4 regions of the Buttiauxella sp. BIGb0471 genome follow, and region 4 is predicted to be linked to each of the others. Evidence: predicted binding sites of a transcription regulator. Region 4 holds the regulator's gene; each other region holds the start of a gene.
What was found. The regulator Fur, encoded in region 4, represses iron uptake genes when iron is present. The targets are predictions, from matches to a motif close to ATAATAATGAGAACNACTATCAA.
Positions count from the first base shown of each region.

Region 1: M2371_RS04040 (TonB-dependent siderophore receptor) is a predicted target of Fur. The motif match lies at 2,047-2,069, and genes of this name have one in related genera.
Region 2: fes (enterochelin esterase) is a predicted target of Fur. The motif match lies at 2,725-2,747, and genes of this name have one in related genera.
Region 3: exbB (tol-pal system-associated acyl-CoA thioesterase) is a predicted target of Fur. The motif match lies at 1,358-1,380, and genes of this name have one in related genera.

Region 1 covers NZ_JANUEU010000001.1:859,677-863,555, forward strand. Annotated here, with positions in the region: gene M2371_RS04040 (TonB-dependent siderophore receptor) at 1-2,000, opposite strand, end outside; gene M2371_RS04045 (alpha,alpha-trehalase) at 2,341-3,879, opposite strand, start outside.
Region 2 covers NZ_JANUEU010000005.1:283,986-287,864, forward strand. Annotated here, with positions in the region: gene entD (enterobactin synthase subunit EntD) at 1-186, opposite strand, end outside; gene M2371_RS17155 (TonB-dependent siderophore receptor) at 249-2,525, opposite strand; gene fes (enterochelin esterase) at 2,806-3,879, shown strand, end outside.
Region 3 covers NZ_JANUEU010000007.1:72,387-76,265, forward strand. Annotated here, with positions in the region: gene metC (cystathionine beta-lyase) at 64-1,278, opposite strand; gene exbB (tol-pal system-associated acyl-CoA thioesterase) at 1,443-2,177, shown strand; gene exbD (TonB system transport protein ExbD) at 2,182-2,613, shown strand; partial or broken gene M2371_RS19045 (L-fuculose phosphate aldolase) at 2,726-2,866, opposite strand; partial or broken gene M2371_RS19050 (RbsD/FucU domain-containing protein) at 2,945-3,025, shown strand; gene fucR (L-fucose operon activator) at 3,054-3,797, shown strand; gene M2371_RS19060 (cytoplasmic protein) at 3,800-3,879, opposite strand, start outside.
Region 4 covers NZ_JANUEU010000002.1:127,138-131,016, forward strand. Annotated here, with positions in the region: gene glnS (glutamine--tRNA ligase) at 1-171, shown strand, start outside; gene chiP (chitoporin ChiP) at 643-2,040, shown strand; gene chiQ (ChiQ/YbfN family lipoprotein) at 2,088-2,420, shown strand; gene fur (ferric iron uptake transcriptional regulator) at 2,510-2,962, opposite strand; gene fldA (flavodoxin FldA) at 3,245-3,775, opposite strand.

The DNA of each region.
Region 1 (3,879 bases), on a different contig from region 4:
ATCAGGGTGGCAGAAGGCACACGCAGGGTGTTTTCGTTATCCGCCCATTGCTTGCCGATATAACGCACGCCCGCGCCGACACTAATACCAAAATCTGCCTTGAACATACCCCACAGGCTGGCCATCTGGTCAGGCGTCACGTACGGCGTGTTGCCGTCGTTACCGTCAATCGCATCTTTGAAGCGCACTTTATTGTAAGTGTACCCGGCGATGGTTGAGAAACGCTGCGTCCACTGGGAATGCGCTTCCAGTTCAACACCTTGCGAGTGAACTTTGCCCGCAGGCTCGTAGTAGCTGCCCTGCACGACACGGTTGCCGACATCTTTCTGCGTCAGATCATACAGCGCCACGGTATACATATCCGCGGTGCCCACCGGCTGATATTTCACGCCTGCTTCGTACTGCTCGGCAGTGGTAGGTTTCAGCAGTTTGCCATCGGCGCCCGGCAGAACCTGCGGGGTAATGGCCTGGCTGTAGCTGATATACGGCGAAACACCATTGGTGAAGGCATAGAGTAATGATGCCCGGCCACTGAAATGGTCATCGGTACGGTTATCCGTCACGTCGCTATCAATGGCTTCTGCCACAATATGGCTCTTCGTCACGATATGGTCGTAACGACCAGACAGCGTCATATGCCACTGATTCCACTTCATATCATCCTGCAAATAAACGCCGGTCTGTTCGTACTGGCGCTTGCCTGCTTTGGTCAGCAAACCCTGGTTGATGGTCGAGTAAGTCGGGTCACGCGGGTCGTAATAGTAGAAACCGCCAGGGCCGCCGGACTCGCCGGTCCATGGGTTGATATTGGTGGTATATGCGGAATCATCAGACAGGTTATTGGTGTATTTATGGAACTCACCGCCGAGCACCACTTTATGATCCAGCTCGCCAGTGGCGAAATCTGCTTCCAGCTGGTTATCAATGGCATAAGCATCAAGAGATGAGGTTTCGCCGCTGTAATAACGCATCAGTTCGTCATGCTGCGCATCAGCCCAGCCAATCTGATAAGCCTGTTTCAGCCCAACGTTGGAATGGGTGTAACTGGCGTTAGAACGGAATGCCCATACTTCATCGAATTTATGCGCAAACTCATAGCTGTAAATCTGCTGGTGGCGTTTGAACTCGTCATTACCCGGCTCGACGTCAGAGAACCCGGTGCTGATTTTGCGGCCCGTCGAAGAATAAATACTGCCGTCTGCCGGAACTGAACCGTGGAAGCCGCCGGAAGGATCTTTTTCCAGATACGCACGCATCACCAGCGAAGTATTTTCGTCCGGCTGCCAGAGCAGGGACGGGGAGATGGCGTAGCGTTCATCACGGGTATTTTCATATTGGGTATCGGTATTTTTGGTCATCCCGATAATGCGATACGCCCATTCGTCGTTGATCGCATTGGTGTAATCAAACGCCGTGCCGTTGGTGCTGTTATTGCCGTACATCGCGCGAACGTGGCCTTCCTCGATAAACTGCGGGCGCTTCGAGGTTTCCATTACCAGGCCGCCAGGAATAGTCTGTCCGTAAAGCGCAGAAGAAGGCCCTTTGATAACATCAATGCGTTCGAGGAACCACGGGTCAACCTGAACCACGTTGTAGCTGCCGGCGTCGCTCATCAGGCGCAGGCCATCAAGGAAAATGTTATTCACATCACCGCCGTGGAAACCGCGCAGGGCAACGGTGTCATAACGTGTTGCGCCACCCGCAAAGCCGGTGAATACGCCAGGCGTATAATTCAGTGCGCTGTTAACCGATAACGCGCCCTGGTCGTCCATTTGCTGACGCGTAATCACTGAAACCGACTGAGCGGTGGTGATGATTGGCTCATCAGTTTTGGTCGCACCTTTGCTCACCGGCGAGGTATAGCCTTCCGTCGCGCTGGTGGAAGTAGGCGCAGGTGCTGCGGTCACGACGACGGTATCTTCCGCCATGACGTAAGTCGGCGCAGACAAAGCAAGCGCGCAAAGTAAAGCGGGGCGCTTTACGGTAAATGCCAGTTTCATGAAGTGTAATCCCTGAAGCCAAAATGTAATTGCTTGTAATAATGGAATGCGAATTATTATCGTTATTGTTTGCGGTTTCAAGTGCAGATATTTGCAGGGAGGAAATGAAAGACCATGAAAATAAAGGGGAATGGGGAGGGGGGAGAGTCCTCTCCTGTGGTCTCTCTCTTATACGCAACGTTGAGGGTAGGTTTCTGCCGATACGGAGAAAGTTCCGTTCACTAAACGTTCACCGTTAACAACGGATGCAGAGATAACCAGACGTTCGGGTGGACGGAAAAACACCACAACTTCCAGATCTCACCCTGACAAAATTGCCAGGGTGAGGGCAGGAGGAAAACTACTGCGCGGTTGCCGGAGCAGGCTTCGTCGCCTCAGTCACCGGCCCTGGCGTTGCCGAAGGCAATTTGTCTGGCGTCGAATCGCATGGCTTTTCAGTGCCGCATAGCAAATCGAGCATTTTTAGCGTCACACCGTTAGTCCAGCCGAAGCCATCCTGTAACGGATATTCGCCGCCACCGCCGCCTGTACCGGTAGAAGAGACATCATATTTCTCCACCAGTTTTTTCTCCCGGTTGTAGGTGTGCTGCACGTTGGTCAGGAACCGCCAGCTCACTTCCATGGCTAAATCCTGGTGCCCGTAGTTTTGCAAACCTTCGGTTGCCACCCATTGCAACGGTGCCCAGCCATTTGGCGCATCCCATTGCTGGCCAGTTTTCAGGTTGGTGGTGGCAAGGCCGCCAGCTTTCAGCAACTGCGCCCGGGTAATAGTTGCCATTTTGTCGGCGTGTTCTTTCGATGCTGAATGTACATACAGCGGGAATAGCGACGCGGCAGTCAGCTGTGAACGAACTGCGTTAGTTTTCAGGTCGTAATCCGCGTACCAGCCTTGTTTCGCATTCCACAGATGCTTTTCCATGGCTTTCTGGCGAGCATCAGCCAGTTGCTGATATTGTGCTGCGGCATTGCTGTCTTTAGCCACACTGCTGGCGTGAGCAAGCGTTTTTTCCATCTGGAACAACAGCGCGTTCAAATCGACCGGCACAATCGAGGTGGTGCGAATCGAACCCAGTTGTTCCGGGTTATCCATCCAACGCGAGCTGAAATCCCAACCGGACGCGGCGGCAGCACGCAAATCACGGTAGATTTCCGTCGCCGGGCGATTCGGGTTGTTTTTCGCCGTCGTCACATCGTCGAGATACGATTCAGTACGCGGTGTATCGCGGTCATCCCAGTAACGGTTCAGCACCGAACCATCTTTGAGTTTCACCACTCGCAGGTTCTGCGCACCAGGTTCAAGCGCATCGCTGCCCTGCATCCAGTAGGCGTACTCTTTTTTCAGCTGCGGCAGGTAAGTGGTGTACGTATCATCGCCATTGTGGCTGGCGAGCAGTTTGACCATAAAGGCGAAGAACGGCGGTTGCGAGCGGCTCAGATAATAGCTGCGGTTGCCGTTGGGAATATGTCCCCAGGCGTCAATTTCATGGGCGAAGTTATCGACCATATCCTGCACTTTGTTCCAGTGGCCGCTTTCCGCAAGCCCCAGCATCGTAAAGTAGCTGTCCCAATAATAGACTTCACGAAAACGCCCACCCGGAACCACATACGGCTTCGGCAGCGGCAGCAAAGAATCCCATTTGCTTGCGCTATCTGTGGTGCGCGTCAGCACCGGCCACAGGCTATCAATATGTTCACGCAACGACTGGCCTTCTGGCGGAACATATTTTTCACCTTCTTTCGGCAGCACAAAATTCACATTCACAAAGTGGCGCAAATCGAAGCCCGACTGGTTTCTCTGCATCCGGTAATCGGCGAGGATCATCAGCGGATCGTTTTTCGGCACCGCATCGGCAAAGGTCTTTTGGTCAGGGAACAGCTT
Region 2 (3,879 bases), on a different contig from region 4:
TGCTTCAGATGCTGCAATCCTTCCTGCCAGATGCTCGGCTTTGCGCTTAATAACGGCGTTGGATAAGCGAGGGTGATGCGGCAGCCATAACAGGTCGTCGGGCTGAAAGGTTGTGGCGTCAAAATCAACGCGGACGATTCGTTGCCCGGTATTGGGGAAGCTGAAATTTGTGAGCTGGGTTTTCATGAGATGTTTCTCCCTCACCCTAACCCTCTCCCTGAGGGAGAGGGGACTCTCAGGAGAGGTTATTAGAAGTGCGTGTTCAAACTGACGTAGTAAGTACGGCCAGACTCGTTATAGGTCGCGGCACCGGCGCCGTACATATAACCATTGTCACCACCCGTCGTCTGGGCATTGCCCGCACGCCAGTGGCGCTCGTCGAACAGGTTGTCGATACCCGCCGTCAGGCTCACATTCTTCGTCGCATCCCAGGTTCCGCTCATGCCAACGATGCTGTAAGGGCTAACTTCGTTAGTTTCTGGGCCCGTTGCTGGCTGGCCTTTGTAGTTGTATTTCTTCGGCTGTTGTTTGCCGTACCACGTAAAGGTGGATTGCACAGAAACGTCCTGGCGAATCTGCCAGCTCAGCGTTGAGTTGAGCGTGTATTCCGGGATAACAGAAAGACGCTCGCCAGTTTCTTTGTTCTTACTTTCCAGCATATAGGTGACGTTGTTCGTCCAGCTTACCGTGGTGGAAACCGGGACGTTTAACGTTCCTTCAAGCCCTTCTACCAGTGCTTTAGGGATGTTTTCCCACTGGTAAATATCGGTCTTGGTTTTGCCGGAAGAGGTCTGGCCGATAGGAGCATAGCCCGCTTCGATTTTGTCTTTGTAATCGTTACGGAACCAGGTCACACCTGCGAGCCAGCCGTCTTTTTTGAACTCAAGGCCAATCTCTTTGTTAACGCTGGTTTCAGCCTTAAGGTCTTCGTTACCCATCATGTAGCAGCCCACGCCAGTGCTGCTTGCGTAGCAACCCTGTCCCTTGCTGTACAGAATGTAGTTCGGGTTAGTTTGATACAGACTCGGCGCTTTATACGCCTGTGCGATACCCATTTTTAGCGTGAAATAATCACCTAAACCTTGCGACAGGTTGAGTGACGGACTCCAGTTGCTGCCAACAATGCTGTGGTGATCAAAACGCACGCCCGGCGTCAGCATGGTGCTGTCCGTCAGCTCCATATTATCTTCAGCAAACAGCGAGAAGATTTCAGCCTGGGAATACGGGCTACGACCGGTGCTGGATGAACCTGGAACCGGCCCGCCCATGAAGGTCTGGTTGTTTGAAGACAAATCTTTCATCTTCTGCTGGTTCCATTCGGTGCCCAGCGTCAGGTTCTGATTCACGATAAAATCAATCGGGATATTCACATCGCTGTGCAGCAGCACGTCGCTCAAATCGATATCGCTGAATTGATCGCTGGAGAAAATCCCTTCGGTGCCACCGGCCAGGCCTTCTTGCATACGCGAGTTGCGCGTGTGTTCGTACTGCACCCAGTTGCTGGTGGTCAGGCCGTTATCCCAACCGCCATTCCAGGTCAAAGAGTAGCTCTGGCGGTACAGACGGTTTGTCTCTTCGCCATAGTTATCTTTAACGATTTTGTTGGTGTTGGTGTTTTGGGTGTCGCCGGAATACAGGTTGCCCTGGCGGCTGTAGCCCGCTTCCAGTTCCAAAGATTGCATTGGCGCAAAGTCCCAACGCACCACGCCGTTGATGTCTTTGTTAATCACACCCTCGCGCCCGGCGGGCAGCGTATCGGCGTAAATACCAGTACGTTCAGACTGGTGACCCTGGTTGATGTCCCACGCGTCTGCCTGGGTTTTATCTAGGTTGCCGTACAGGCGGAAGCTGAAATCCCCGCCCAGCGGGCCATTCAGGCTAAAGTTGGTGCGCTTGGTTGAACCTTCGTCTTTGTGTTCCGGCGCATTCAGATAGGTGTTCCAGGAACCGTGCCATTCGTTGGTGCCTTTTTTGGTGATGATATTCACCACGCCGCCAGCCGCACCGTTGCCGTAACGTGCGGCGGCTGGGCCACGAATAACTTCAATACGCTCAACCATTTCTGGCGGAACCCAGCTTGCATCGCCGCGAGTATCACGCTCGCCACGCCAACCCAGACGCACAGAGTTACGGCTGGTCACGGGTTTTCCATCAATAAGAATCAGCGTGTTTTCCGGGCCCATCCCGCGAATATCAATCTGGCGACCGTTGCCGCGCTGGCCGCTGGTGGAGTTACCGGTCAGGTTAACGCCCGGCATGGTACGAACGATTTCGGAAATATCACGCGCCGGTGGGCGCTTTTTGAGTTCTTCTGCTGTGATGGTCGAAACGCCTGGTGCCTGCAAATTTTGCTCGGCAGCGGTAACAACCAAAGTGTCTTCATGAGTGAGCGAGTCGTCGTTGCTGGGTGCAGCGGCTTGCGCCGTTGCCGGTGCCGCTTGCTCTGCCGCGAAGGCAGGTTGGGCGACCCCGTAAATCCCCAGATTGATAAGCATCGCGAGGGAATAGTTAATTTTATTATTCATTATGGTGGCCTGCTTTTCCGCTTCGCCCGGTGTCATTCCATTCCCATAGGGAGCGGGCGCAGCATGGTTTTCACTTAGACATACCGGGATCTATCCAGCATTCGCCCTGAAATGAGGGAATCGTGCGTTCAAGTTCGGCAATTTATTGTTTTTGCACCCGGAAGCTGGTAGCTCAAAGCGCGGAAATACGCTATTGCAAATGAAAATAATTATCAATAGTATTATCAATATATTTCAGGTTTATTGAACGTTTGCATTGATTTCATAGGGTTGTGTTCAAGTGGCGAATTTACAGACAGGAAGTAAGAGCTGGTGGCAGGAAAAACAGGCGCAGGGGATCCCCGTCGTCGCCTGTGAAAATGATAGCCAGTGCACAGTGACTTTCTTTTGGCGCGACCCGGAAGGTTGCGAGCAAACGTCATCGGTAAAACGGGTGTGGATTTACATCACCGGCGTGACCGACCATCACCAAAAATCTCGCCCGCAAACCCTTGAACGCGTGCCTGGAACGGATGTCTGGCAGTGGCAAACTCGCCTGAGCAGCACATGGCGCGGCAGTTATTGTTTTATCCCGTCGGCCTGCGAAGAGGATTTCCCCGCGCAAGCGTTCGAAGGTATCGAACCGGCACGTATGGCACTGCGTGAAGGCTGGCGCAAACTGCTGCCGCGAGCCATTGCCGATCCGCTGAACCCTGAAAGTTGGCTGGGCGGGCGTGGGCATCCGATGTCCGCACTCCATCTTCCTCACGCGCCACCGCAGCCTGGTTGGGATAAGCCCAACACGGCGCATTGCGCAGTGCAATACATCACTTGGGACAGCCCGCGTCTGAAAAATCAGCGCAAAGTGTGGATTTTTGCGACCGGTGACGCACAACCCGAAGAGCGCCCGCTGGCGATTTTGCTCGACGGCCAATTCTGGGCAGAAAGCATGCCGGTGTGGCCTGCGCTTCAGGCACAAACGGACGCCGGAGTGCTGCCGCCTGCGGTTTACGTGCTGATTGATGTTATCGACAACAACACCCGCAGCAACGAACTGCCGTGCAATGCGCAGTTTTGGCAGGCGTTGCAGGAAGAATTATTACCGCATCTGCGCACCCTCACTCGCTGGAATGAAAACCCCGAAACCACCGTGGTGGCTGGGCAAAGTTTTGGCGGGCTTTCCTCGCTTTATGCGGCACTTCACTGGCCGGAACAATTTGGCTGCGTGTTGAGCCAATCCGGGTCGTACTGGTGGCCTAACCGAGGAAGCAACCCGCAGGGCGGGCAGTTAATTCAGCGACTCGAAGGCGGGCTGGTCTGTGACAAACCGCTACGAATCTATCTTGAGGCAGGGGTCAGAGAACCTCTTATCCAT
Region 3 (3,879 bases), on a different contig from region 4:
AGACTCAACAAATCATTTCAAAACGGCAAAAACTGTCTTTTATGGCATCCACTTCTGGCAATTTTAGGCAATACGCTGGAAACCTGCGTCGAGATCGGCAATCAGATCGTCAACATTCTCAAGTCCGATATGCACGCGAACTAAGGTTCCGGTGAAGTCAACTCCGCCTGCCGGGCGGATTTCCGCCAGTTCTTCCGGTTGGTTGGCGAGAATAAGCGATTCATAGCCACCCCAGGAATAAGCCATACTAAAATAGTGGAAATTGTCCAGGTAGTGTTGATACTGGTCATTACTCAAGCGCTTTTTAAGCACAAATGAGAATAAACCACTGCTGCCTGTAAAGTCTCGTTTCCAGAACTCATGCCCTTTGCTGCCGGGCAGTGCAGGGTGATTGACGCGTTCAACCTGCGGATGTTGCGCCAGCCATTCGGCAACTTTTAAACTGCTTTCATGATGTTGGCGCAGGCGCACCGCCAGGGTACGCAGACCACGACTGGTCATATACGCCGTGTCGGCATCCAGCATCTGCCCCATCAAATATGAATTCTCGCGCAACTGGTCCCAGCAACGTGCGTTCGACACTGCCGTACCCACCATCGCATCGGAATGGCCAATCAGATACTTGGTGCCCGCCTGAATCGAAATATCGATGCCGAAATCCAGTGCCTTAAACAGAATGCCCGCAGCCCAGGTGTTATCAATCATGATAATGGCGTCAGGGGCAACGCGACGAATCGCCTTAACAATCGCTGGAACGTCATGTACTTCCATTGTGATAGAGCCTGGCGATTCCAGAAATACGACTTTAGTATTGGGCTTCACCAGCTCTGCAATGCCTTCGCCAATCATCGGGTCGAACCAGGTGGTCGTCACGCCGAGTTTAGCGAGAATTTTGGTGCAAAAATCCTGGCTAGGTTCGTAAGCGCTACCGGTCATCAGCACATTATCGCCATGCTCGACGAATGCCAGAATCGCATTGGCAACGGCTGCCGCGCCACAAGGGTAAAGCGCACAACCCGCACCGCCTTCCAGTTCGCACATCGCTTCTTGTAAAGAGAAATGGGTGAGGGTGCCGCGGCGGCCATAAAAAAGCTCGCCTTTTGCGCGGTTAGCCGTCGCCTGTTTTTTCGCTTCTACAGTTTCAAAAACCAACGAGGAAGCGCGTTGAATGACGCTGTTAACCGAACCCTGGGTGAATTTTTTATCGCGCCCGGCATTAACCAGCGCCGTTTCGATGTGCTTCTTCGCAGTCATGTTCACTTTACCCTGTTTAACCATCTGGATGTCTAAACTTAACTTATCATCTTTTTGCTGCGTAAGCGCAAGGAATGCATAGACAATTTCAGGCACTCTTTAAATACTAATGAGAACTACTATCAATTCGATGCCGTTTTGATATTATTACGACCAGTTTTTGTATTATTTCGTGGTGGAGAGTAAGAGTGACGAATAATTTGATGCAGACAGACCTCTCTGTCTGGGGCATGTATCAGCATGCCGACATCGTGGTAAAAATTGTGATGATCGGCCTGATTCTGGCTTCTGTCGTCACCTGGGCAATCTTCTTTAGCAAAAGTGTTGAGCTGTCTTCGCAGAAGCGCCGTCTTAAGCGCGAGCAGCAGCAACTGGCTAATGCCCGCTCTCTGGATGAAGCCAGTGAAATGGCTGAAGCGTTTGATGCGAGAAGCCTCAGCACCATGCTTATCAATGAAGCGCAAAACGAGCTTGAGCTTTCCGCCGGCAGTGAAGATAACGAAGGCATTAAAGAGCGTACCGGTTTCCGTCTTGAGCGCCGTGTTGCGGCGGCAGGGCGTCACATGGGACGCGGTAACGGCTTCCTTGCGACCATCGGTGCGATCTCCCCGTTCGTCGGTCTGTTTGGTACCGTCTGGGGCATCATGAACAGCTTCATTGGTATTGCTCAGTCGCAAACCACCAACCTGGCGGTCGTCGCGCCGGGTATCGCAGAAGCATTGCTGGCAACGGCTATCGGCTTGGTTGCAGCAATCCCAGCGGTTGTTATCTATAACGTGTTTGCCCGTGTGATTGGCGGCTATAAAGCCTCGTTGGGTGATGTCGCCGCTCAGGTTCTGCTGTTGCAAAGTCGTGACCTGGATTTGGCTGTAAGCTCTCAGTCTCGCCCGGTACGTACAGCTCAGAAACTGCGTGTAGGTTGATCCCATGGCAATGAGTTTTAACGAAAACCACGACGATAACGGCGAAATGCATGATATCAACGTGACGCCGTTTATCGATGTCATGTTAGTGTTGCTGATTATCTTCATGGTGGCAGCGCCGCTTGCGACGGTCGATGTGAAGGTTAACCTTCCCGCGTCTTCAAGCCAGCCGCAGCCGCGCCCTGAAAAACCGATCTATCTCTCCGTCAAAGCGGACAAAACTATGTTTATTGGGAACGATGAAGTCACTCAGGAGAACATGGTTAACACGCTAATGGCGGCGACGGAAGGCAAGAAAGACACCACAATCTTCTTCCGCGCAGACAAATCGGTTGATTACGAAACTATGATGAATGTGATGGATACGCTGCATCAGGCAGGGTATTTGAAGATTGGCTTAGTGGGGCAGGAAGTCACTGCTGCCAAAGCTGGTTAAATAGGTTTTGTCGGATGACGCTATCGCTTATCTGACCTACGAAGAACTTTCTAGCATCATCCACCTTTAGCATAATTTCCAGCGCCGGTTTTTAGGGCGCTGGAAATTATAGTTATTCTTCAATCCGCAGCCCGTAGCTTTTGAACTTCTCAAGAATAATGGCAATTTCTTCATCGGGCAGTACCGGCACCGGGTCGACGATGGCCAGAGTAGTGAGATACAACCGCGCTATGACTTCCACTTCGCACGCCAGCTACAATGTTCGCGAATCGTTTTTAAGGCATCCGGGACTCCTACGCACTCGATAAGGTCTTTCATCTTATGAACGCGCCAACACGCCTTTGCGATCGTCATCACAGGCGAGCGGGCGAAGTACGGCAACATCTTGTTAAAGAAGGGCGTCACCCCCTAATATCCGGGCATTGCCGGGAGACGCCACCATGAAAACCGAACGCCATCAGGAACTGGTTCAGCTTGTCGAACACTATGACAATCTCACCACGCAACAACTGGCCCACTTGTTAGAGGTGAGCCAGGAAACCGTGCGGCGCGATCTGCGTTTACTGCAAAAGCAGGGGAAAATTGTTCGTCAGCATGGGCGGGCGAAACGTATTAATCGTGGAGCCGATGATGGTGGCGATCCTTTTGCCGCGCGTCTGAAAAGCCATCTCAATAGCAAAGCCGATATTGCTCATCGTGCGCTGGCCTGGATTGCCCCCGAAATGGTGATTGCACTGGATGCCAGTTCCACTTGTTGGTATCTGGCTCGTTTGCTGCCTGATATTCCACTGACTGTTTTTACCAACAGCGAGCGGATTTGCCAGGCGCTGGCTAAGCGTGAGCACATTCAACTGATAAGCACCGGTGGATTGCTCCAGCGTAAATATGCTTGCTATATCAATGCACCACTCGCGGCGCAGCTCAAATCACTGGATATTGATCTGTTCCTTTTTTCCTGCGAAGGCGTGGATAGCAATGGAACGTTATGGGATACGCGGAGCTGGAATGCGGATTACAAAACCGCGCTGCTCAAGCGTTCGGCCCAGTCACTGTTGTTGATCGATAAGAGCAAATTTGATCGTGTCAGTGAGGTGCGGATCGGCGAGCGGGCGGATGTGACTGAAATTATTACCGAAGGCGAGCCGTGTTCGGACGCTTTGCGCAAAGTTGAGCATGCGCCTTAATTTCACAAGTGCGGTGTTTTGTAGCTGTTTTCCAGCAGCGCACGCGTGCGCGAAAGTGTTTGTGCTTCTTCATTTCTCAACT
Region 4 (3,879 bases):
ATCAAGCAAGGTTTTGTCGAGCCAAGCCTGAAAAATGCCGAAATCAGCAAAGCGTATCAGTTCGAGCGCGAAGGTTATTTCTGCCTGGATAGTCGTTATACAACAGCTGAAAAACTGGTGTTTAACCGTACCGTCGGGCTGCGTGATACCTGGGCCAAAATGGGCGAATAACCCTAAGGTTACATGGTCAATGTATGACAAAAACGCCGCAAATCGCGGCGTTTTTTTTCGCTTTAGAATCATCTGGTTAAACATTTCTTCACATTCGCGTTGCGAATTAATGTTATTTGCGCTCCTCACTGCAAAATTTTCACGGTCAATATCGGAACATTAATAATTCTTTGTTTAATTGTGTGAGCGCTCTCATATAGAGTTTTGTATGTTAATAATTTCAATTATCAAGATAAAACTCTTGAGTCGCTTATTGTTACAAATACTCATAAATTATGTGCTCTCTGTCATAATATCGGAATGAACTCTTACAAAGTCGTTGATAATTCGCGTCGCGAAAAATAGTCTTAAGGAAGCAGTAATGCGGGCAAATATTCATAACCGCTTTAGCCGTTAGGCATTTTTACTTTTTTCGCTACATGACGTCTTTTAACGTCCAGCGATTATTTATTCGTCAAAGAGGAATTTTCTATGCGTACGTTTAGTGGCAAACGTAGTGCGCTGGCGCTTGCAATCGCAGGTGTTACGGCTCTTTCAGGATTAGTGGTCATCCCTCAGGCAACGGCAGCAGGTTTTATTGATGATTCAACGCTGACCGGCGGCGTTTATTACTGGCAGCGTGAGCGTGACCGTAAAGACGTCACAACGGGTAAATACGAAACTAACCTTGCGCACTCCACATGGAACGCAAACCTGGACTTCCAGTCAGGTTATGCCGCAGACATGTTTGGTCTGGACGTTGCGGCCTTTACTGCTATCGAAATGGCAGAAAACGCTAACAGCGGTCACCCAAACGAAATCGCATTCTCCTCTTCTAACAAAGCTTATGACGAAGATTATTCCGGCGATAAGAGCGGCATCAGCCTCTATAAAGCAGCAGCTAAATTCAAATACGGCCCGGTATGGGCGCGTGGTGGTTACATTCAGCCAACCGGTCAAACTCTGTTAGCACCACACTGGAGCTTTATGCCGGGTACTTACCAGGGCGCAGAAGCTGGTGCAAACTTTGACTATGGCGATTCTGGTGCGTTGAGCTTCTCCTACATGTGGACCAACGAGTATAAAGCTCCGTGGCACCTGGAAATGGACAAGTTCTATCAGAACGATAAGAACACCAAAGTAGAATATTTACATTCCCTTGGCGCGAAATATGACTTCAAAAATGACCTGATTCTTGAGGCTGCATTTGGTCAGGCTGAAGGTTATGTTGATCAGTATTTCACCAAGGCGAGCTACAAATTTGATATCGCGGGCAGCCCGTTAACCACCAGCTACCAGTTCTACGGCACGCGTGACAAAGTTTCTGACGGCAGCGTGAACGATCTTTACGACGGCACAGCATGGTTGCAGGCACTGACTCTCGGATACAGAGTCGGTCAGGTTGATTTGCGCCTTGAAGGAACCGTGGTTAAGGCCGATGGCCAACAGGGCTACTTCCTGCAGCGTATGACGCCAACCTACGCCTCTTCCAACGGTCGTCTTGATGTGTGGTGGGATAACCGCTCTGACTTCAACGCCAACGGTGAAAAAGCGGTATTTGCGGGCGCGATGTATGACCTGAGCAACTGGAATCTTGCGGGTTGGGCAGTGGGTGCATCTTATGTTTACGCATGGGATGCTAAACCAAGCTCCAAACCAACCACAGACGGTTACTATGATGCGGATAACCGCCTGAAAGAATCTGCGTACAGCCTTGATGCGTTGTATACCGTTCAGGATGGCCGTGCGAAAGGCACTCTGTTCAAACTGCACTTCACTCAATACGACAACCATTCCGACATCCCAAGCTGGGGCGGTGGTTACGGCAACATCTTCCAGGATGAGCGTGACGTGAAATTCATTGTTATCGCACCGTTCACCATCTTCTGATTCGAATCCGGGCGTGAAAACGCCCGGATTTCTTAAGGATATCAAGCATGAAAAAAATCGTTCTGACAGTGGTGATGGCGTTAGGTTTGAGTGCGTGTGCGCAGCAACAACCTAAAACGGCTCCGGAAGATACTAAATTGAAACAAGCGTATAGCGCCTGTATTAACACCGCAGAAGGTAACCCGGATAAAATTCAGGCCTGCCAAAGCGTGTTGAATGTACTGGCTCAGGAAAAAGAGCATCAGGATTTCGCGAAGAAAGAAACGGTTCGTACCCTGGATTACCAGAACTGCATCCAGGCAACTCGTACGGGTAATGACCAGGCGGTCAAAGCCAAGTGCGATAAAATCTGGCAAGAGATTCGCGCTAACAACAAATAATGGTAGTGCGTAAGCCATAAAAAAACCGGTGAGCTTCCTCACCGGTTTTTTTACATCTGGCAGCTGAATCAGATGCCAAAAGATGCAGATTACCTTTCGCTGATTTCGTGTGCGTTTTCATCAGTACGGCAATCACCTTCAGCGCAGTGACCGTAAAGGTACAGGCTGTGGTTAGTCAGACGAATGCCATGACGTGATGCGATTTCGCGCTGGCGGGCTTCGATTGAATCATCACTAAATTCAATAACCTTGCCGCAATCCAGACAGATCAGATGGTCATGGTGATGCTGCTGCGTCAGTTCGAACACGGATTTTCCGCCTTCGAAATTATGACGAGTCACAATGCCTGCATCATCAAACTGGTTTAGTACACGATAAACGGTGGCGAGACCAATCTCTTCGCCCATATCAATCAGACGTTTATAGAGGTCTTCCGCACTGACGTGGTGGTTCACCGGCCCTTGCAACACTTCAAGGATTTTTAATCGCGGAAGCGTGACTTTCAAGCCGGCCTTCTTTAATGCGGTATTATTGTCAGTCATGCGGAAATTGTCCTGTTGCTTAACGATTCGCTCGGACTCAGGGTGAGCGTTAAGATGAATGCGTCTCATTATAGAACTGCCATTTCTAAATGGGAACCGCAAGTATTATGCATAATCAAGCTAAAAAATGGCGGCTGAGTCGCGATTTGTTTGCCTTGCTAGCTTTTTGATCAGGAGTTCATTGTACAGGGACAAACTGAAAAGTTAAAAATTTGTAGCGATTATTTTAATCGATAATATCTATCAATGTGACGCAACCCAATAGTTGCGCCACATCTGGCATCAGGCGTTGATGATATCTGCCAGGTTCAGCTCGTCAGAAACTTGTTTGACCCATTTCTGAACGCGTTCAGCCGTCAGTTCTGGTTGACGATCTTCGTCGATAGCCAGACCAACAAAGTGATCGTCGTCAGCCAGACCTTTAGAGGCTTCAAAATGGTAGCCCGCCGTTGGCCAGTGACCGACGATAGCTGCGCCTCGTGGCTCAATGATGTCGCGGATAGTGCCTAACGCGTCACAGAAGTATTCTGCGTAATCTTCCTGGTCGCCACAGCCGAACAGAGCAACCAGTTTGCCATTGAAATCAACTTCTTCCAGCGTCGGGAAGAAATCATCCCAGTCGCATTGTGCTTCACCGTAATACCACGTTGGGATGCCGAGAAGCAGAATATCGAAGCCTTCCAGGTCTTCTTTGCTGCTCTTAGCAATGTCATGCACCTCAGCAACTTCTTTACCGAGCTGTTTTTGAATCATTTTCGCGATATTTTCGGTGTTACCAGTGTCGCTGCCGAAAAAAATGCCTACGATTGCCATGAGTAAAATAACCTCTTGATACTTAATGGTATGGTGGCTGCTATTTGGCCACAGATAGGGCAATCATAGCAGAACACTTCGTGGTGCGGAAACTGCTATCGCCC